DNA from 2 places in the Blautia sp. OF03-13 genome. Region 2 is predicted to be linked to the other one. Evidence: riboswitches for the same ligand, from Rfam matches in the RefSeq annotation. Region 2 holds a riboswitch; the other holds the start of a gene.
The links. A riboswitch is a leader RNA that binds a small molecule or an ion and turns the genes downstream of it on or off. The one in region 2 is predicted to bind cyclic di-GMP.

Region 1 (4,215 bases), on a different contig from region 2:
CAAGAGACAGTTCCCTCTCATGAAGTAAGAATTCCTCAACCAACTGCAGCTGGCTGTAGTATCCACTCACCTGAAGATCATAGGTCTGCTGTATCTGTTCAACAACAGCTCCCATACTGCTTTTTCCATTTTCGCTGATATACTTATTAGACTTACTTATAAGATACTTGATACAAACTAAGCTTAAAAGAATCATAAGTAGTATAAGCAACAGCCTTGTTATTTTTTTTCTTTTATTTACCGCTTGTTCTATCTCCACTTTTACTGTTCAACCTCTATATAGTCTTCCGGTGCTGACGGCTGCTGTCCTTTTGACATTGCTTCGATCCATGCACTTGATAATGTTGTATCTTTAAGCTGCTCAATCTCACATTTCGGATTTATTTTTTTCAAAACGGACATTGTGGTGTCTGTAAGAAGAATCGAGTATTCCTTTTCTTTGTCTATTTTCTTATCATTAACTGTTAAGTCCTTTAACGAAAATCCACTTTCCTCTTGATTGACGATCATTTTCATACCGGATGCAATTGGTAATTCGTATTTATTGGTTACGTAAAAATTCTCATCCGCATCGGCGAGATAATTTTCCACGAGTTCACAAACCTGTTTACCATTGATTTTTGTAAAATATAATGCTGTATCTGAACTCTTCGCTGTCATCATGCCAACCCGGCTGCTGGTGCATTCTCCTTTGTACATAGAGGAAGTGAAATAATAATATGGTGCCAGAGCCAGCTGTGCATCATTTTCTTCTCTGATCGTAGTTAAAATGGAAGATGCTGCATCACGGCCACTTCTATCGTTCAGTGAAATGGAATATTCATTTTCAAAATTCATCATTGCTTTTTCTTCTGGATCTTTACGATTCATTACACTGCGAAAAGTATCATAAGCCTGTGTTTCATCCATTTCCCCTGACAGTAATCCGTGAACAGCCTCAAGACTTGCATCAAATGATTTTTGGGCGGAATATCGGATATAAACAGCATTATGATTAATTTCCTCTTCCAGTCCAGGCACATCCTGCATCATGGTTGGAACATCTGTATTCAATGAAATAACACCGCTTCCATCCGCAATCAGCTTTTGCCCCTCTTCTGAAATCATACAATCCAGCACATCCAGTGCAGTATCCAGTTTCTCCCGGTCTTTTTCCAGGTTTTTGTTAAATGCAATGTTTAAGGACGGAGTCATATACACATAGGATTCATCCGATGTCTGTGAAAAGTAAGGAATACGGGTCAGCTCCGCATCCATCTGTTTCTGCAGCTGCTGCATAACCGTCGGATGTCCATGAAACATTGCTGATTTTCCCTCGACAAACATCTGGATTCCTGTATCGACGTCAATATTGATATCTTCTTTACCAAAGTGCGAGTCCTTAAGAAACTGACTGGTTTCTGAAAAAATACGTTTCCATAATGTATCATCAAACTTCACTTCATCCGCTGCAGTCTCTGCACCGTTTCGCCATTCAATACCATCCAGGCTTGTAAACTCACCGATTGCTGCAGCCTGGATGATTTCATTATTAGACCAGTCTTCACCAAGATCCATGGAATACGGTTTTATGCCATTATCATAAAACTGCTGACAGGCCTGTACATATTCCTCATAATTTTCTGGAATCTTTACGCCATACTGATCAAACAGTGTTTTGTTGGCAATGATCGTCTGCGGAATACCACAGATTGGCAGCCACTGGATTTCATCCTCCTCATTCTTATAATATTGCACCGCATAAGAATAATACTTGGAAACAACATCATAAGAAGCAAAATCCATAAGATAAGGCTGTAAGTCCTGTGCATCTGTTCCAGAAAATCGACGTACTGTTATAATATCCGGTAATTCATCATGTTCTTTAAAATAACTGTATAAATCGGTATCATTGTTACCTATAATAAATTCAATATCCTGATCTGGAAACTGTTCATGGATATAGGGTGCAATATTTTTCATCAAACGATTTTCCCACAGATAAACGGTAAGATGATCATCATTTATAGATACTTCTTTCTTTGACTGTCCACATCCAGACAAGACAGCAGTTGCTGCAAGCACACCTGACACCACTGCTGTCAGACAACGTTTTGCCTTTTTCATACTTTTATTTTCCTCATTTTTTCCTGATAAAATCCTTATTGTTACGTCTATGAAATAACACCGTAAAAAAGCACCGTCAGACAGACAGTGCACCTCATTTTATGCAACTGGCTGCCATTTTACAGGCCCTGTAGCTTTGCGTCCCAGACTTTCATCTGGTTTGCCAATTTCCTTATTATAGCTTTAATCTTATGCAAAAAACTGATTTTATTATACTTTAGTGTTCTACTATACGCAAGAAAAAGATTAACATTTTAACGTTCAAAAGCAAAAAAAGAACAGCCGATACATATACCCGAACTGTTCTCCTACTATTAAGTACGTTACATTATTTTACAACAAAACTTCCAGAAATATGATATCTATCATATTTTCTGGAAGTCCTGTCTTTGAGCAAGTGGCAAACTCGGTTAAAAAAGCTTTCAATCCTTGTTTCAATCCCTCTGAGTTCATCATACAATCTGTCGTTTCACCCCTTATTTTCTGACATTTCTGTGGAAATATACTTTTTTCTTCCTCCTTCATTGCGAATCTTTCCGGGAAATGCTATAATAGCCAAAGTTGAAAGCGCGAAATCCGAAGCATTTGCAAGCTGCTCCGGAAAAAAAGACCATCCCCCGGACAAAAAGAGAGGGGATATGTCCATCCTACGGGACATAAGAAAGGAGTTATTCTATGCCTTATGATGACGTACAAAAATTTTCAGAGGCAGCCGTAAACAAAGCAAAGCTGCTGAAAGAACACCCGGGGAAATACTTTCTCCGTGCAGTCATGGCCGGTTTCTTTATCGTGGTTGCCATGATTTTCTCCAACGTGGTAGGCAATACGTTCCAGAGTACAGATCCTGCCTGGGGAAAACTGCTTGGCGGTATTGTGTTTGCCATTGCGGTTCTGCTGATCGTTTTTATCGGTGCAGAGCTTTTCACCGGAAACAATCTTGTTATGGCATTTGGGGCCTATGACAAAAAAGTCTCCTGGGCACAGGTTGGAAAAGTATGGCTGGTAAGCTACATCGGAAACTTTGTCGGATGCCTGATTCTCTCCGTAATTTTCGTACTGGCAGGTGCTTCCGGTACTGCCGATTATTACGCAGGATTTATTGGAAATAAACTTTCCATTCCTGCCGGAGAAATGTTTTTCCGTGCCATTCTCTGCAACTTCTTCGTCTGCCTCGCCGTTGCCTGCGGCATGAAATGCAAAAATGAAGTTGCCAAATTTTTCATGATTATACTTTGCATCGCCGGATTCGTTGTTGCCGGTTTTGAACACTGCGTTGCCAATATGGCCACCTTTGTTACCGCTGCACTTCTGGTCCCAGGCGGCATTTCTCTGACTGCCGCATTGAAAAGTATGGTCATTGTAACTATAGGAAACGCAATAGGAGGCGGTGTGCTCCTTACCTGGCCGCTTCGAATGATGAGTGCAGATAAATGACAAAATCTTTATACATTGCGGAAAAACCGAGCGTTGCTCAGGAGTTCGCAAAAGCGTTAAAACAGAATATGCAGCGCAGGGATGGATACTTAGAGTCGGATCAGTCCGTCGTAACCTGGTGCGTCGGTCACCTGGTTACGATGAGTTATCCGGAAAAATATGATCCTGCGTTAAAAAGGTGGAGTCTCGAGACCCTGCCTTTTTTGCCTGAAAACTTCAAATATGAAGTTATCCCGGAAGTAAAAAAGCAGTTCACCATTGTGAGTAACCTGCTCCACCGGGAGGATATTGAAACCATTTATGTCTGTACCGACTCCGGGCGGGAGGGAGAATACATCTATCGTCTCGTCGCGCAGATGGCCGGTATCAAAGACAAGAAACAGAAGCGTGTCTGGATCGACTCGCAGACAGAAGAAGAAATCCTGCGCGGTATCCGCGAAGCGAAGGACGAAAGTGAATACGACAATCTTTCGGCATCCGCTTATCTCCGCGCCAAAGAAGATTACCTGATGGGCATTAATTTTTCCCGTCTTCTCTCGCTCAAATACGGAAGCGCTGTCGCATCGTATCTCGGCACTAAATATCAGTCTATTTCCGTCGGCCGTGTTATGACATGTGTGCTCGGCATGGTCGTACGCCGGGAGCGCGAAATCCGCAGCTTTGTGAAAACACCAT
Region 2 (4,215 bases):
TTTCCTGGTGATGTAAGATACCATCTTCCAGAGAGATTTCTTCTTCGTTGATGACATCCATCATGATCGTTGCCAGTGTGATGCGAAGATCATCCGGTTCCTCATATCCAAGACTTGCTGTTAAACTTCCCTGTGGATCCGCGTCAATCAGCAACACTTTCTTACCTTCTCTTGCCAGTCCAATGCCTACATTTACGGTTGTGGTGGTCTTTCCAACGCCGCCTTTCTGGTTTACTACGGATATAACTTTACACATGATTTCTTCCTCCTTTAACTTTCCCATGATTCTTTTTTCCATAATTTCAACAGTGCCAGTATTTCCCGCTTCATCATTGCCGGTGTATAGGAATTCGGAAAATACTTATGTAGCTGTTCGTTTGTGAAAGCCACTCTTGTGATTTCACCCTTTTTAACCTCACACATGATTTCTTCCATCTTTTCCAGTGACAACTGCTTTTCTTTACTCATTTGCCGGATCCTCTGGGCCTGTGAGAGTGATGGGATTGCCTGTGCATACTCCATTGCTACAAGCAGTTCCTTTTGCTCTTTTTCACTTAATGCAGCTATCTCTACAGCCGGACAAAAAGAAATGATCTCATCATCCAGTTTCTGCAGCATTTCCGGTATCAGTTTTGTCAGTGAGATATAACGCTGCACTTGTTTTGGGCTATCACCACAATCTTCACTGATGATTTCTATTGCCCGCTTTCTTGGTGTTTTGTGGTCAACTTGGCTCTTTTTTCGACCACTTTTTCTTTTTAATACGTCATTCTTCAGTTTGTAAGCAAAAGCTTTTTCACTGTAGCTGATCCGTTCTCTGTGAAGATTAGAATCTACCATGCTTAAAATGGAATCATCTTCACTTAATACCCGGATGATTACTGGTACTTTACGGTATCCCAGTTTCTCCGCAGCATGTTTTCTTCTGTGACCGGATATGATCTCATAGTATCCATCCGGTACTGGTCTGACGATTAGCGGATTTAAAATTCCATACTTCTCAATGCTTTCCTGCAGAAGAAACATTTCCTTATCATCTTTTACTTGAAACGGGTGCTCTTTGAACGGACGAAGACGCTCAATCTCAATTTCTATGATTCTTTCTTCGTTTTCTCCTGATTGTCTGTTTGGCTCAGTCATCTTGACTCCTTTCCTCCAGGATTCAGAAAATAAAAAATGCCTGCCTGGAACTTTTATAGATAGTAAAGTTCCAAACAGACATTGCTGTTTGACCATTAGCTGTAGCTAATAGAATTAAATACTGTTTCAGCTAATTCATGTTTGCAGGTTTGGGAGAGATTGTTTCTTTTCCCGCCTTTTCTCTGATTTACATCCCCGAATAAGGGGTGACAACGGAGCGGAACCCAAATGTTAGCTGGACTTCTTAAAACCCATGTTTGCAAACCGGTAATTTTGATTAGCTGTCAGCTAACAAAAATCGGATTGCGTTAGCTGGAAATTGATCATTTTGAATGGAATTTTGTGTCACGAACGTGATTTGAAAATAACAAAAGCGTTCGTTGTCAGCTAATCCAGCTAACATTTTCGAACGCTTTGAAGCCCGTCGCCAAGAGGATTTGAACCTCCGACCCCTCGCTTAGGAGGCGAGTGCTCTATCCAGCTGAGCTATGACGACACATGCCGCAAACCCTTGATTTTACTGGGTTTCTGGGATTTTTCCCTTCGGCCATATATAAGATTATCAACTCTTTTTCGAGTTGTCAATCTACAGATTTTTTTGATTTGGTAACATTAGAACGTTCCCCAATTTTGGGAATGCTTTGTTGTCACCATTAGCATTTTTCAGAATAGATTCGAACTGAAAGTTGTTTTTCATTTTTTCCCTTTGGGGAATGCCTCGGCTTTCTCTTAGGAGGGGGACGCTCTATCCTACTGAGCTACAGAAACAAGAATTATAAATGTTTCAGCCGAGTCAGCAACAAAAATATTATACTATATTTTTGCTGCTTTTTCAAGACGAAACACATACTTGCGATTCCGCAGTTTACTTCAGGAAATTTCCATTGTGAGTACCTGATAAATTCTCTTATAGGCTTTTTCATAGGTCCAGCAGCAGCCTTCGACATTGTTGTAGTATTCATTATTTTTTTCGACAACATATTCTAAATCGTTTTCTGTCATGAGTCTGTATTTCATCGTACACCTCCAATGTTAAAAACAGTAATCTGCCAAAATCCAGAGGTCATTATATCATATTCCGATGGGAAAGGAGAAGAGAGTCTTACAGCAATGAATTAAAATAAAAAAAGAATCTCGGCAAAGCAGTCGAAAGGCTGTGACGCAAAGCTACAGGGCCTGTAAAATGGCAGCCAGCTGCGTAAATATGGAACATTTCTTATAAAATAAATAGGGAGAAATGACTGAAATGCACAGTAGGAGAATCTATGGTGCTTTTTTATTGCCTGTGAAAAGAAAATACGAGAGGAGGAACAGTATGAAAAAACGAATTTCAGCAGCGGTTTTTGGTATTCTTTTTCTGCTGCTGTCGGTATGTCTGGTTCTGGTGGATGGACTGCCGCGGAGCGAGACGGATTAATAACAGAAAAATTTGGAGAAGGGGCTCTACTGCTTTGGATTGCAGTGGAGCCTTTTTATAGTGTATCATAGGAAGTAAAAGAAAACAGGGGAGAATCACGGAATGGAAATTGCAGAAAATATCACATGGACCGAGGAACTGGAAAGGCTGGATGTGCTTCTTTCGCAGGGGCAGTTCGAGCTGCTGCTTCCGGGTGAGCGGTACGGGGGAGGAGAAAAGGAGATCTGGCTTGTTTATCTGATGAACGATGCGGCAGAGAGCTTTCTCGTTTTTCATGACGCGGAGCTGACGGGAACGTATCAGAAGGAATACGAGGGAGAAATAGATGCTGCACTGGAAAAAGACGGGGAGCAGTACGTTCTGATCGTGCGGCAGGGAGAGACGGTGTGCACGCTGTTTTTCAGCCGCCTTTCGCTGGAAGTGCATCTGTTTGATTACGGAAAAACGGGTCATTTCTGGGTGGACGGATACGAGTATCTGCGGCAGATTGAGTTCCGTATTGCGATCCTGCGGGACAAGCTGGAATACCTCGGCGAGGCGTTCTGCACCGAGGAAGAAATGCGTCTGGCATCGCTGGCCAATTTCCCGCCGCTCAATTTCTGCTGCTACCCGGCGGTGCCGGATCAGTATCTCGTACCGTCATGCCCGTGGTGGGAAGCGACGGAAGAGGCAATTACGGAGATGAAAAAACTGGCATCGGAGGCAGGCGATAAAGTGCTGCTGCGGTATCTTGCACTTTATGAAAAATGGCAGGGAAAACTCCTCGCAAAACAGATCGCAAAACTGCTGCATACGAGCCGCCACGCGAAAGTCGTGGATTTACTGGAAAAAAAACTGGCCCGCGAAGGACAGAATTACCCGAAACGACGCTTCACCGGCGAAGAAGGAACCCAGATCCGAAAAATCCAGGAGCAGGCAATGAAACGGAAAAAGATACTGGAAGCCGAAGGAAAACGCGCATCATTGCTGCGCGAGGAGCCATTCTTTTATGCACGGGATTCGGTGGAATATAAGGCCCATCTGATGATCTGGGGAACGAAAGGGAAAGACCGGGTTGTGGAGGTTGAGACGTTTAAAAATTGAAAATGAATTAAAGAAAAGGTACAAAAAGTGAATAAAATAAGATTCATCTGGTGGAAATGGAGTTTTTAAAAACAGTTCATTGCGGCAGATGCGGGCTTGTGATATTCTGAAAAGAAAGAAACATTTGACGAGGATAAGCAGGAGGAATCATTTCATGGGACATTTTTATTTTGTGCGTCACGGGCAGACGATCTGGAATGTGGAGAATAAGATCTGTGGGGCGACGGATATTGCATTGACGGAATTTGGGCATCAGCAGGCGGTTGAGACCGGGGAGAAAATCCTGAAAGAGGGGATTCAGGCGGATGAGATTCTGTATTCCCCGCTGGTTCGTGCGGCAGACACCGCGAAACATATTTCCGAGATGACCGGCATCCCGGCGCGGCCGGAGCCGCGGCTGACGGAGCAGAATTTTGGAAAATGGGAGTCCACAGCACGCGATGGAGCGGACTTCAAAAAGGCGAAGGAATGCTTCGCAATGAGCCACGAGGGCGGCGAATCGACTCTGCGGCTGGCGCAGAGAAACTATAATCTGCTGGATGAAATTCGGGAAGAATCCGATGAAAAAACGTATA

Region 1: it holds a riboswitch for cyclic di-GMP, as region 2 does, so the genes downstream of both, DXA55_RS01165 (ABC transporter substrate-binding protein) here and DXA55_RS12870 (DUF3878 family protein) in region 2, are expected to answer to the same signal.

What each region holds. Positions count from the first base shown of each region.
Region 1 is NZ_QTVR01000001.1:257,341-261,555, forward strand. Features, by position in the region: gene DXA55_RS01160 (ATP-binding protein) at 1-115, opposite strand, end outside; gene DXA55_RS01165 (ABC transporter substrate-binding protein) at 262-2,106, opposite strand; cyclic di-GMP riboswitch class I at 2,206-2,281, opposite strand; gene DXA55_RS01170 (hypothetical protein) at 2,440-2,631, opposite strand; gene DXA55_RS01175 (formate/nitrite transporter family protein) at 2,782-3,540, shown strand; partial or broken gene DXA55_RS01180 (DNA topoisomerase) at 3,537-4,215, shown strand, end outside.
Region 2 is NZ_QTVR01000017.1:62,635-66,849, reverse strand. Features, by position in the region: partial or broken gene DXA55_RS12890 (ParA family protein) at 1-256, opposite strand, end outside; gene DXA55_RS12885 (ParB/RepB/Spo0J family partition protein) at 271-1,236, opposite strand; tRNA gene DXA55_RS12875 (tRNA-Arg) at 1,563-1,636, opposite strand; gene DXA55_RS17140 (hypothetical protein) at 2,011-2,157, opposite strand; cyclic di-GMP riboswitch class I at 2,267-2,342, shown strand; gene DXA55_RS12870 (DUF3878 family protein) at 2,660-3,640, shown strand; gene DXA55_RS12865 (histidine phosphatase family protein) at 3,795-4,215, shown strand, end outside.